Regions from separate parts of the Pseudarthrobacter sp. rb genome, predicted to be linked through region 2. Evidence: riboswitches for the same ligand, from Rfam matches in the RefSeq annotation. Region 2 holds a riboswitch; each other region holds the start of a gene.

Evidence for each region. A riboswitch is a leader RNA that binds a small molecule or an ion and turns the genes downstream of it on or off. The one in region 2 is predicted to bind cyclic di-AMP.
Region 1: linked by a shared signal. The riboswitch ahead of ACWRN3_RS04540 (C40 family peptidase) and the one ahead of ACWRN3_RS15070 (aggregation-promoting factor C-terminal-like domain-containing protein) in region 2 are both predicted to bind cyclic di-AMP.
Region 3: linked by a shared signal. The riboswitch ahead of ACWRN3_RS13990 (M23 family metallopeptidase) and the one ahead of ACWRN3_RS15070 (aggregation-promoting factor C-terminal-like domain-containing protein) in region 2 are both predicted to bind cyclic di-AMP.

What each region holds. Positions count from the first base shown of each region.
Region 1 is NZ_JBWJAR010000002.1:390,058-394,384, forward strand. It holds gene ACWRN3_RS04510 (glucose 1-dehydrogenase) at 1-189, shown strand, start outside; gene ACWRN3_RS04515 (DUF1810 domain-containing protein) at 241-687, opposite strand; gene ACWRN3_RS04520 (DNA alkylation repair protein) at 708-1,238, opposite strand; gene ACWRN3_RS04525 (TraR/DksA family transcriptional regulator) at 1,235-1,594, opposite strand; gene ACWRN3_RS04530 (aggregation-promoting factor C-terminal-like domain-containing protein) at 1,616-1,870, opposite strand; gene ACWRN3_RS04535 (hypothetical protein) at 2,056-2,520, shown strand; cyclic di-AMP (ydaO/yuaA leader) riboswitch at 2,791-2,961, shown strand; gene ACWRN3_RS04540 (C40 family peptidase) at 2,965-3,810, shown strand; gene ACWRN3_RS04545 (protein adenylyltransferase SelO) at 3,918-4,327, opposite strand, start outside.
Region 2 is NZ_JBWJAR010000011.1:52,431-56,757, reverse strand. It holds gene ACWRN3_RS15075 (ArnT family glycosyltransferase) at 1-1,386, shown strand, start outside; cyclic di-AMP (ydaO/yuaA leader) riboswitch at 1,616-1,776, shown strand; gene ACWRN3_RS15070 (aggregation-promoting factor C-terminal-like domain-containing protein) at 1,782-2,477, shown strand; gene ACWRN3_RS15065 (glyoxalase superfamily protein) at 2,700-3,119, opposite strand; gene upp (uracil phosphoribosyltransferase) at 3,164-3,799, opposite strand; gene ACWRN3_RS15055 (phosphatase PAP2 family protein) at 3,812-4,327, opposite strand, start outside.
Region 3 is NZ_JBWJAR010000009.1:145,454-149,780, forward strand. It holds gene ACWRN3_RS13980 (NlpC/P60 family protein) at 1-642, opposite strand, end outside; gene ACWRN3_RS13985 (C40 family peptidase) at 806-1,486, opposite strand; cyclic di-AMP (ydaO/yuaA leader) riboswitch at 1,557-1,736, opposite strand; gene ACWRN3_RS13990 (M23 family metallopeptidase) at 1,865-2,692, opposite strand; cyclic di-AMP (ydaO/yuaA leader) riboswitch at 2,697-2,908, opposite strand; gene ACWRN3_RS13995 (iron-dependent transcriptional repressor DtxR) at 3,047-3,748, opposite strand; gene serC (phosphoserine transaminase) at 4,042-4,327, shown strand, end outside.

The sequences.
Region 1 (4,327 bases), on a different contig from region 2:
TGGACGCCCCTGCAGGTCAGCAGCGGACAGCCCAAGGAGGAACTGCCGGAGTTTGGCCAGTCCACTCCCCTGGGCCGCGCGGGCCAGCCCGCCGAGCTCGCCCCCGCCTATGTCTTCCTGGCCTCGCCCGAGTCCAGCTACGTGGTGGGCGAGACGCTCAATGTCAACGGCGGCAGCCCCACGCCTTAGCGCGCCCCGGGCTCCCCGTACCCCGCGCAGCAGCGGGACAGAAGCCGGGTTTCAGCCGGCCGCGTCCTGGCCGGCCAGGAGCTCGTCCGTGGCCGGGTCCGGTTCCCCGTTGAAGAACTGGGCCAGGACGGTCTTGAACACTGTTTCTCCGGGCGCCGCCCGGAGGAACAGTGTCATGCTGGAGCGGAGCTTCCTGGCGTCGATACCGCCGAAAATGTCTTCGGCGGACTGGTCGGCGTGGTTTGCCAGGACCAGCGCGCACTCCAGGAGCCGCGGGCCCAGCACCTCGTGGTCCAGGTAGGCGCGGGCCTCCGCCAGCGAGGAAATGGCGTACTTGCGGGAGGTGGCGCTCTGTCCCAGCCCGGCAATCTGCGGGAAGACAAACCACATCCAGTGCCCGGACTTCCGGCCGACCTGCAGTTCGCCCAGCGCCTGCTCATAGGTTCCGCCGGTGTTTTGCGCGGCAACAAAACGCTCAAGGTCAAACGGCTCATTCATGGGGATCTCCTCGGTACGTTTCAAATGGTCAAGTCTTTTTCAAGGGCGTCGGCCGCCGCCCGCAACTGGGGGTCCGGGTCTTCCCGCCACCGCGCCAGGACAACGCCTGCCCGCTGCCGTTCGCGCTCCCCCAGCCCCGCCAGCAACGGGACCAGGACGTCGGCGAGAAGGGGCCCGGTCAGGTCCGCTGCCTGCGCGGAGCGAAGGAAACCCTCCAGCCGGGTCAGGTCAGAGTGACGGAGCAGCCGCACCCGTGACTGCAGCAGGACCACCGCTGCCAGGCGGCGCTCGAAAACCGGCCGGGAACCGGGCCGCGGCTGGCCCCACAGGGCGGAGGCCAGCATGACCGTGCCGTCATGGTCCAGGTCCTTGAACTTCCGCAGCGCATCGCGCACGGTCCCGCGAACGGCCCCCACAGAGGAACCATAAGAGGCAAGCACCCCGCCCAGCCGCGCCCCGACGTCGTCCGCCCGGTACCAGGCGCCCTCGTTCTGCAGGGTCCGGTCCACGAAATCCGCCGCCGCGGACACAACGTCCGCCGTACCGGTCATCGCCCGCGCCCGAACGCCGCGTGGTGGATGCAGTACGGGGTCCACGGGCGGGCTTCCAGCCTGCCCTCGGCGATGGGCTCCCCGCATACGGCGCAGGTTCCATAGGTCCCCGCCGCCAGCCGGGCAAGCGCCGCTTCAATCTGGTCCAGGCCCGCCGAACTCTGTTTCAGGAGCGCAGAGGCCTGTGAGAGTTCGAAGGCGATGGTGGCACCCTCGGGATCGTGCTCGTCGTCGACATTGGAACCCTGGCGCGCCGAGTTTGCTGCCTCGATGTCCGCCCGCAGCGCCGGCAACAGTGCCAGGCGCCGCGCCCGCTCCTCTTCGAGCAGCGCACGGAACCGTTCGAAATCTGGCATGGAGACAGCCTAACGCGTCAGTCAGTACCAGTTCAGGGTTGCGGAGTGGTTCCAGGCCGCGCACGGTGAACCGTAGCGGTCACGCATGTAGCCCAGGCCCCATTCGATCTGGGTGCGATAGCTGGTGAGCCAGTCGCCGCCGGCGCTGGCGTACTTCCCCGAGGGCAGGGCCTGGGGAATCCATAGGCTCCGGAGTAGGCGTTGGTGGGGGTGGTCAACCAGTCGGACTCCTCGGTCCACAGCTGGGCCAGGCACACGAACTGGTCCTGGCCCCACCCGTAGGCGGGCAGGCGTCCGGACGCGTAGCTTTTCGCCCCGGCGGGATCGTTGACCGCACCGTCGGGAACGGAAGGCACGACGACGGCGGGAGGGCTTGGTGGGGCCGGTGCCGGGGCTTCCGGAGCGGGAGGGCCGGGGTTGCTGACGGCGGGATCATTGACCGCGCCGGGGGCCGGACCGGGTTGGGCCGGATTGGCCTGGGCAGGGTCGGCACGGGGTGCGGGCTCCTGTGGCTGCCGGGCTGCCGCTGCGGCGGCCTTGGCTGCGGCCTCCGCCTGTCCGCGGGCCTGCTCCTCAGCGGCGGCGCGCTTGGCCGCCTGGGCCGCCTCATAGGCAGCCAGTGCAGCCTGGCCCTGCCGGTACTCACCCTCCATGGCCGCCGTCGTACCTTTCAGCGTGGCGAGCTGGGCGGTCAGCTCAGTGCCGTGCCGCTGCTCCTCCGCGACCTGCCGGGCCAGCGAAGCCTGGGCAGAACGTGCGGCGTCCAGTTTTGCTTTCGCTTCCCCGGACAGGCGTTCCCGCTCGCTCCTGGCGGCCTTTTCCTGTTCGGTGAGGGCGGTGGCCGTCTTTTCGGCGGCCGCAGCATTGCTGACCAGGGTGGCCAGGGCAACGGCCATGAAGCCCCCGCCAAGGGGGAGCCTCCCTAAGGTCACGAACGGGCGCATAGTCCCGAAGGTTACCGTCGGGATTGGGCGCAGGGCAGGGGCCTGTTTCCACATTGTTACCGTGCTTCACGGGCAAAGTATCACCTGAGGTCAGGCCCTGGCTCGGGGTGTATGTCCAGACGTTTGCCCAATGCGAGAGAACAACCTCGTATGTTATCCAAATGTGACAATCACGCCGCACGTGGGTTATGGTCTTTTGGTGTCCCTCTCAGACGGGACATTCCCGTCAGCATGCCGAGCCCTGCCGCTGATCATGGGATTCAACCGCTCCAGTTGGCAGGGACGGGGGAACCAAGTTTCCGCGGCCACTTGTGGCCTTGGGGTTAAGTCGATAGCGCCTCCGCACGTCGCGGGGTTGCTTCCGGCCGGGTATCTCCAGCCCGAACCCGACAGCTCACCCCGCAGGCATGGGAGAGGCGATCAACCGTGTCAAAAATTTCAACCACTGCCCGTCACCGCGCGACCCCGGCCCGCTCCATTGTGCTCGAGGGCCTCGCAGTAACAGCCAAGTCCCAGGCCCGCTCCCTGGGCCGTCCCGCGCTCGCCGTTGCTGCGGCATCCGGCATTGCCTTCGGAGTCGGCGCCCCGGCCCATGCAGGTGTATCCGCCCCGGACACCACTGAGCAGACCAGCGTCCAGGCCACCTCGGCTCCTGCCGCCCCGGCCGCAGCCCCCGCCGCAGCAGCAGGGAACGTCCACACGGTCGTTTCCGGCGACACCCTCGGCGCCATTGCAGCAGCCTACGGCGTCAGCCTCAACGGCGTGCTGTCCGCCAACGGCCTGGGACTGTCCTCGGTCATCTACCCGGGCGACCAGATCCAGATTCCCGGCGCAGGCTACACCGCCGCCCCGGCGCCCGCCCCTGCAGCAGCACCCGTGCAGGCCGCAGCCGCCACCGCACCGGCGAACACCGGCATGAACATGTCCTACGCCTCGGCCACCCCGGTGGCATCCACCACCGGCACGGGCACCGGCGCTGCGATCCTCGCCTCGGCCTACAGCCAGCTGGGCTTCAAGCAGGATTGCACCGCCATGGTCGAGAAGGCTCTGCGCTCCGTCGGCAAGTCCGTGGGCGATCTGGCCCCCACCCAGTTCTTCCAGTACGGCACCGTCGTAGGCGCTCCCGCCCCCGGTGACCTGATCATCACCTCCGGCCACGTGGGCGTTTACGCAGGCAACGGCCAGGTTGTCAGCGGCGGCGTCAACGGCTTCGACACGCAGGTGCACTCCATCAGCTGGCTCGGCGGCTACTCCGCTGTGCGCGTAGCCTAGTCTTCGCACTGTCCGGCGCCGTTGGCGGCGCCGGACGAAGCAGGAGGGTGGCAGCCGGGAACACCGGCTGTCACCCTCCTGTCGTTTTACCCCGCGGGCCGCCTCGGTCAGGTCCCGCAGAAGGTCATGTAGCTGCCGAAGTCGTCGGGCGCCCCCTGCAGGTAACGTTCCAGCCCGGGCCGCTCGGTGAAGGGTTCACTGACCGCCTCCAGCAGCTGCTGCAGCGGAGCCAGGTTTCCGCCGGTGGCAGCGGACAGCGCCTCCTCCACAAGGTGGTTCCGCGGAATGTAGGCCGGGTTCACGCTGTCCATCAGCTCCGCGTCAGGCTGCAGCGCCTGCCACCGCTCCAGCCAGGCATCGAGGGCGGCCAGGTCAAGGACCATGCCGCGCACGGGACGGAGGTCCCCGCGAGCCGCTTTGCCCAGGTTGCGGAAGAACAAGGTGTAGTCCACGGGTCCGTCCTTCAGGATGTCGAGGACATCATCCACAAGGGCCCCGGCGGCGCCGCTTTCATCGA
Region 2 (4,327 bases):
GTTGCGGGGCCGGGCAGGCTGGGCCGGCGCGTGCTGCGGCTGGCCGCGGCGGGGGCGGCGATGGTGGTTTCCGCGGGCTGGTGGCTCGTGGCCGTGCAGCTGACGCCGGCCAACATGCGGCCCTACATTGGCGGTTCGCAGGACAACTCCATCCTGGAGCTGACCCTTGGCTACAACGGACTGGGCCGGCTGACGGGCGACGAAACGGGCAGCGTGGGTGGCGGCAACGGCTGGGGCGTTCCCGGCCTGTTCCGGATGTTCAACAATGAGTTCGGTGGCCAGATCGCCTGGCTGCTGCCCTCCGCCCTGATCCTTGCGGCCGGCCTGCTGTGGGTCGGCCGGCGTGCATCGCGGACGGATCCGGTGCGGGCGTCCGTGCTGGTCTGGGGCTCCTGGGTGCTGGTGACCGGCCTGGTGTTCAGCTTCATGGCAGGCATCATCCACCCCTACTACGCGGTGGCGCTGGCGCCGGGCATCGCCGGGCTGACCGGCCTGGGTGCAGGTCTGCTGTGGCAGCGCAGGCAGCAGGCGGCCGCCGCAATCGGGCTCGCGGCTGCAGTGGCCGCGGCAGCCCTGACGGCGTTCTTCCTGCTGGGCACCACCTCGGCCTACGGTCCGTGGCTGCGGTGGGTGGTCCTTGCAGGCGGGCTGGCCGGGGCAGCAGGCGCGGGCTTCAGCCAGTTCCTGGGCATGCGTTCGGTGCAGCGGACGACGGCGGCGCTGGCCATCGCTGCAACGCTCGCCGGGCCGCTGGCCTTCTCCATCTCCACCGCGTCCACAGCGCACAGTGGGGCAATTGTCAGTGCCGGCCCCATTTCCGGATTCGGCGCAGGGCCAGGCGGTGCCCCCGCCGGCGTCCGGAACAGCCGGAACGGCTCCGGCGCGAACAGCACCGGCCCTACAGGTATTGCGGGGCGGGGCAACACAAACCCGGGCAGTACGGCACAGGGCAATACGGGGCAGGGCTTCCGGCAGCCGAATGCCCAGGGCGGCACGGGCTTCGCCGGCGGCCGCGGGGGTGGCGCGGGCGGCCTCCTGCGTGCGCCCACGCCGTCGGCTGATCTGGTCGCCGCGCTCAAGAGCAGCGCCTCGAGTTACACCTGGGCCGCGGCCGTGGTGGGCTCCAACAACGCCGCAGGTTACCAACTGGCAACGGAGCTGCCGGTCATGGCGGTGGGCGGCTTCAACGGTACCGACCCCTCCCCCACGTTGGCGCAGTTCCAGGACCTGGTAGACCTGGGAGAGATCCATTACTTCATCGGCGGCGGAGCCATGCGCTCCAACAGCGGTTCCGACGCTGCCAGCCGGATCGCGGAGTGGGTGGCAGCCAATTTCACGTCGCAGAGCATTGGCGGCACTACGGTTTACGAACTGACCGGCCACTGACGAGGACGCCCCGTCCCGGGCTGCATGATGGCTTGGCACGCGAGTGCCGGGGCTGCATGATGCCCGGCCGGGCAGGTCCCCACCCGGATACTCCCCGTCGCAGCCGGGCAACCCGACGCGCTGCCGCCCGTGACTTCCGTTACCTAAATGTGACTTTCACTTGATCTTCCTGTACCGTCGATTGGGTGCGGTCCCCGTTCGGGCCGCATATCCCGGGTTGACGCCAAGCTCTGCCGCTTCCCCGGATTTCCGATTGAGCAACGGCAGAGGCGGGGGACCCACCGTCCCGGGCAATGAACGCCCTTGGGGTTAAGCCAGTACGTGATTTTCCGTACGGCCGGATGCCCTCATCCGAACCCGACAGCTAACTCCGCAGGTGTGAGAGGCGATCAATCATGTTCAAAAACACGGCAGAAGCACGCCTGCATGCCAAGGCTAAACATAAGGCCACGCAGCAGGCAAAGAAAACCACCCTGGGCCGCCGGGCCGGAATCCTCGCAGCATCCTGCGCGGTGCTGGTTGGGGTCGGCGCAGCCGGCCAGGCCACCAGCAGCATGGCCCCGGTGTCATCAACCCAGGCAACCCAGGCAGCGTCCGATGCCCAGATGAGCATCGAGAAGAGTGAGATCCGTTCCAACCCGGCGGCGAGCCCCGCTCCCGCTGCAATCGCAGTGGCACCACAGGCGGCGGAGCCCGCTCCCGCGCCGGTCGCGCCGGCGCCTGCACCTGCACCTGCACCCGAGCCCGCCCCGGCTCCGGAGCCGGCACCCGCCGTCGCAATCAACGACCCCGCCGGCGCCCAGGCCTACGCCGCCAGCCAGTTGGCCACGTACGGATGGGGTCCGGACCAGATGCAGTGCCTCCAAACGCTGTGGACCAAGGAATCGGACTGGACCACTACGGCCACCAATCCCAGCAGCGGTGCGTACGGAATCGTCCAGTCCCTCCCTGCTGAGAAGATGGCCAGCTCCGGCGCCGACTACCTCACCAATTACCGCACGCAGATCAACTGGGGCCTGAACTACATCAAGCTCAGCTATGCCTCCCCGTGCGGTGCGCTCAACTTCCACCTGGCGCACAACTGGTACTAGCCACCGCTCCCCTGCGGCTTCGCGCCGAAGGACCACCTTCCGCGGAGCCTTCCCTGCATTGACCGCGGCCGACGGCGCGTGCCGGCTCCCCGCCGTCGTACGCCTTGGGCAGGGCCACAGCAGGGAATTGCAGCGTCATTTACGGCCCGCATCCATAGGGATGCGGGCCGTGGTGCTCTAACCAAGAGTGCCTTAACCTCAGGGTGCTTCAGCTGCAGTGCCTCATGGTGCGGTGCTTGGGGTTGCGGTGCTTGGGGTTGCGTCCGTCCCAGCGTTCCGCCACGGGATGTATTGGACGGACCACTTGTTTCCGTCCGGATCGGCGAAGTAGACAAAGTGGCCCCACGGCAGCACCTCGATGTCACTGACGTCCACACCGTTGTTCCTCAGGTGGTCGTGCGCTGCCTGGATGTCGTCCACCACCATCTGTAGCGTGGTTCCCGTGCCGGGTGGGGCGTCCAGGAGCCCCTCGCCCATGCAGATGGAGCAGGCCGACCCGGGCGGGGTCAACTGCAAAAAGCGGATGTCGTCCGAAGGCCGCTCGTCGTAGTCGGCGTTGAAGCCCACCTTGTTGACGTAGAAATCCTTGGCCCGGTCAACGTCGGACACGGGGACATAGACAAGTTCGAGTTTCCAGTCCATCCGCACAGGCTAGCGGCGGGGACGGCTTCAAAAAAGGGTGAAAACTACCCTGCGATGCCGTACAGGCGGTCGCCTGCATCGCCCAGGCCGGGAACAATGTAGGACTTCTCGTTGAGTTTCTCGTCGATGGAGGCCAGGACGATGTGCACGTTTGCGTCGCCCAGTTCCTCCTCCAGCTTGGCCAGGCCTTCGGGAGCGGCCAGCAGGCAGATGCAGGTGACGTCCGACGCGCCCCGCTTGAACAGGAACTTGATGGCCTCGCGCAACGTGCCGCCGGTGGCCAGCATGGGATCCAGGACGAACACCTGGCGGCCGGTCAGGTCCTCCGGCAGGCGCTCCGCGTAGGTGATGATGTCCAGCGTCTCCTCGTCCCGGGCCATGCCCAGGAAGCCCACCTCGGCGGTGGGAACCAGCTTGGTCATGCCCTCCAGCATGCCCAGCCCCGCGCGCAGGATGGGGACCACCAGCGGGGTGGGCTTGGTGAACGCCGTGCCGATGGTGGTGCTGACAGGCGTCTCGATGGTGACGGGCTCCGTGCGGACCTCCCGCGTGGCTTCGTAGGCCAGCAAGGTCACCAGCTCTTCCGTCAGCTGGCGGAAGACCGGCGACGGCGTGTTCTTGTCCCGCAGGACGGTGAGCTTGTGGGCGACCAGGGGGTGGTCAACAACGAGAGTACGCATCCCCCAAAACTATCATCCGGCGGTGTCCTTGTTGTGGCTGCCGCGGGCATGCTCCTTGCCGCCGTCGCCGTGGTGGTGCACTTCCTCGGCCACCACATCCCGGACGATCGGACGGTCGAACGACGGAGCCGCACCGGCGTGCTCCCGCCTGCGGACCAGGTGGAACAGCCTGTGCGCCAGGATCACCACGCCCACCCAGGTGAGGCCCAGCAGCCACCCGGCCATGACGTCCGTCAGCCAGTGGTGGCCAAGGAAGACGCGGCTCAGCCCCATGGCGATGATGAAGAGCGCGCCGGCCGTGATGGCGGTGACCCGTACCAGCATGGTGTTGAACTGGAGGCAGATGAGGTAGGCCACCAGGCTGATCACCACGGTGGTATTTAGGGTGTGGCCGCTTGGGAAGGACGGTGAATCCTCGTAAGGGGGCACCGCGTCCGCATGGTCCGGGCGGGTGCGGCCCACCAGTTTCTTGCCAAAGGTGGTGGCCATGATGGAGACCCCCGCCGCACCGCCGATCAGGACGAGCGG
Region 3 (4,327 bases), on a different contig from region 2:
TCCGCCACCGTCAGCGTAGTACAGCAGGTCACCGGCCTGGGCCTGGGACATGGGCACAGTGTCACCCAGTGACAGGTAGCCAGCCGGCCAGTCGTGGAAGTGGATGCCGACGGCGGCCAGTGCGTTGGTCACCAGCATGGTGCAGTCTTGGTGCACGCCGAGCTGGGCGTAAGCGGCGGACAGGATGGCAGCACCCTTGCCGCTGGCCGAAGCCTGGCCTGCCGGTGCGGCCGGAGCGGCAGCGGTTGCAACCTTGGCGGTGACCTTGGGAGCAGCAGCCGGCTGGGCGGCAGGAGCAGCTTCCTGCACCTGAACCTCGGGCTCCGGCTCAACGACGGGAGCCGGCGTGGTGGTAACGGCGGGCTTCTCGTAGCTGATGGAAATAGTGGAAGCCGCGGAAATCGGGGCGTCGACGACGGATTCAACTTCCAGCTGGGATGCAGGAGCGGAATCGCGCTTGACGTTGGTGTCGGCAGCGTTGGCCGCGATGCCACTGGTCAGGACCAGACCGGAAGCAGCAGCGATGACAGCAGCCTGGCGGCCCATGCCACCGGCATTGTCGCTGACAGCTTTGGCAATGACAGCGATCGAGTTGGTTTTGGTGACCTCGGCGCGGTGCCGTGCGGTAGCACGAGTCGTCATCAGTTCTCTCTTTCGTTTTTCCTTCGAACCGCGGGTAGGCAGGCAAAGGGAACTGGACGCGCCGGCATCTTGGGGGCAAGCCGGCGCATTCCGAACGGGGATGTGGTTTCTAGCGAAAAAGCTTTGGGCAAAGAAATAGCCCTTGGAGCATGAAGCCCAAGAACTACTTGTTGAGGTGGTAGTACGACGAGGTACCGGTGGCTGCAGGCGAGTGGAGCAGCGTGCCCTGGGAAGGGTTGAGTGCGCTGACCATCATGCCGTTGCCGACGTAGATGCCCACGTGCGCGCCGCCGTTCTGGACCACAACGTCGCCCGGCTGCGGGGTGGAGGTGGGGGTCATGATGTTCCACGCGTTGGTGCGGGGGATGCTGATCCCGGCCTGGGCGTAGACCCACTGGACGAACCCGGAGCAGTCCCAGCCGGTGACGGGGCTGGTGCCGCCCCACACGTAGGAGTGGCCGATGCCGGTGTAGGCGATTGCTGCAATGCCGGAGGTTGCGGCGGAGACAGTCTCGGCAGCCTTGGCGGCAGGGGCAGCGTCCTGGCCTGCGGTGGCAGCGGCGTCGCGCTCGGCCGGCGCGGTGGACTGCGGACGCACCGCTTCCACCTTTGGAGCGGCGGTGGTCTTGACGACGGGACGTTCGAAGGAAACCGTAGCCGTGGGGGCGGCAGTGACGGCGAGGGCCGTCTGGGCCGAACCGGACTCGGTGGATGCGGAGACACCAGCGGTGGTGTCAGCTGCGGTGGCGGGCAGGCCCATGCTCAGGATGAGGCCCGACGCGGCTGCCACAACGGCAGCCTGGCGGCCTACGGTCCCGGCATTTGCACTGACGGCCTTGGACACGGCGTCCAGGGGGTTAATGCGAACCGTTTGCGCACGGTGGCGCGCAGAATTATGGCGTGAAGACACGAAGGTAGCCTCTCCCAATGCCTGCGAGGTGAGCTGTCGGATTCGGATGGGAGTCACCCGGCCACTCTGCTTCCTGGGAAGCTCATGACTTAACCCCAAGGCCTTCAGGAAATGAAGGCCAAAATTGGTTCCCCCGCCCCTGCCAGACGATGAAATGCGAACGGACCTTGAGCGGTGGCAGAGTTAGGCAATCCACTCAAGAGCGTCAACTTCGGAAAAGTTGACGCGAGTTAGACGGTACAGCAGTTTTGTTTCAATGTCACATTCAGGTCACGGCAGGTCCCTGCGATCTGAGAGTGGACAATCATTCGGCTACAGCCAGCCCATGGGATCGACCACTTCGCCGTTGACCTGGACCTCAAAGTGCAGGTGGCAGCCGGTGGATGCGCCCGTGGTGCCGCTGAGTGCCACAACCTCGCCACGGGAGACGGTCTGGCCCACCTTGACGTTGAACGACGACAGGTGGTTGTAGGTGGTCTCCAGCCCGTTGCCGTGGTCGATGACCACCCGGTTTCCACCGCCATACTGGTGCCAGCCCGCGAAGGTCACGGTGCCGGTCGCGGCCGCCAGGACGGACGTTCCGCACTGTGCCACGAAGTCCTGGCCGCGGTGGAAGTCTCCGGAGCCGCCGGTGATGGGGCTCACGCGGTAACCAAAGGGCGAGGCGGTGGTGAGGGATGCCAGCGGTGCGGCCAGGGTGCCGGCCGAGGCGGCCCGCGTGACGGAGCCGGCGGACTGGGCGCTCAGGAGCTGCTTCAGCTTCCCGTCGGGGTCGGCCTGGGTCACCACTGCCGAACGGCTGAAGTCGATTTGGGCGCCAACATCAGCGGAAATCTGGGGCTGCGGGCTGACGGCGGAGGCTGCCAATGGCGCGTTGCCGGCGGCGTCCGTGGCCATGACGGGGCTGGTGGCGGGCACTGTGACCGTCAGAACCAGGCCGGTGGCGGCCAGGGCGATTCCAGCTTTCTGGCCAATGCCACTGGCGGCGGCGAACTCCGTCACCTGCCGGAACGGACCCCGGCGGCGGCGCGCATCGCGATGCAGATCGCGGGGACGCTCCGCTGCGGCATCTTCGACAACCCGGGGTGCCGAAGGGGGGCCTGCGGCGCGGCGGCGGCCCCGGGAGGTCTGCGTGGTCAAGAAGGGTTCCTCTCTGGAAAAGCCTGCGGAGTTAGCTGTCGGATGCGGGTCAGAGAGATCAAAGACCCGGCCCGTCATGGGCAAGCTTCTGCACAGGGGTATTCCCGGAAGAATCCTTCGCTGGAGAGGCTTGCTGCTGACGGACTTCACCCCAAGGCAGTCCCCCGCTGCCAATTGTGGTTCCCCCGCCTCTGCCAGTAACGACTCGTGCACCCGATCCGCTGGCAGAGCTCGGCTCCGGATCGGGTAACGCTTAAGTATCAACGATTGCTTCCACTATAGGGCCTTAAGACCCTAGGTAACAATTCCGTTATCTTTGCGTGGAAGCTCTGCGCTGGGGTATTGGGACGCGGCTCAGGGCTGCTTAACAGCGACAAAAACATGCGCGGCTACCTCAGGCGGCAACTCCAGCGCACCTTCGATTCCGGACACCCGCACGGAGATGTAATCTCCCACGCGTTCCAGCGCAACGGCAGCGCCGGGCCGGATCCCGCCTTCGTCCAGTTGCGCCAGCAGTTCCGGCTCCACCTGGATTGGCTCAGCCAGCCGGCTGATGGTCACTGCAGAGGCGGGACCGTAGCCCTTCATGGCCTCTACCAGGCTGATGGCTCCGTCGGGGAAGCCGGTGGCCGGTTGTCCGCCCAGGGCAGCGAGGCCGGGGATCGGGTTGCCGTAGGGCGATTCGGTGGGGTGGTCCAGCATCTCGTAGATGCGCCGCTCAACGCGCTCGCTCATGACGTGTTCCCAGCGGCAGGCTTCGTCGTGCACGTAGGCCCAGTCCAGACCGATAACGTCAGCCAGCAGGCGTTCGGCCAGCCGGTGCTTGCGCATGACTTCGGTGGCCCGCTTGCGGCCCGTGTCCGTGAGTTCAAGATGCCTGTCGCCGGAGACGACGACGAGTCCGTCGCGTTCCATCCTGCCGATGGTCTGGGACACCGTGGGGCCGGAGTGGCGCAGACGCTCGGCGATACGGGCCCGAAGGGCAACGATGTTTTCTTCCTCAAGCTCCAGGATGGTCCTGAGGTACATCTCCGTAGTGTCGATCAGATCCGTCATCCAGCTCAGCTCCTCGAGCGCAGTACCTTGCGTTGTCCCACCGTACCGCCTGTTCCCGCGAGGTAGTCCGGGGGCTAGCTTAGCCTATTTTGACTTTGTCCGAATAGCTGGCCCCTGGGCAGCCACCCACGAACGGGACCGTCTCATTGTCTGGACTTTGCCCCCTCCGGCTCCCGCACCCACTGCCCTTCAGGCAGAATGGAACAGGCCTGCCGCGCAGCCATCGCGCGCTGCGGCCACCCTTACCCGCCCGTCCGGACCAAAGTTTTCGTCCCCGCCGAATTGGAGCACCTGTGAGCGACACCAGCATCACGATCCCCGCCGACCTCCTGCCCAAGGACGGGCGGTTCGGCGCCGGCCCGTCAAAGGTCCGCCAGGAACAGATCGATGCCCTGGCAGCAGCGTCCAAGACCATCCTCGGCACCTCGCACCGCCAGGCGCCGGTCAAGAACCTGGTCGGATCGGTCCGCGACGGGCTGAGCCGGTTCTTCCGTGCCCCTGAGGGGTATGAGGTGGTCCTCGGCGTTGGCGGCTCCACGGCCTTCTGGGACATCGCAAGCTTTGGCCTGGTGGAGAAGA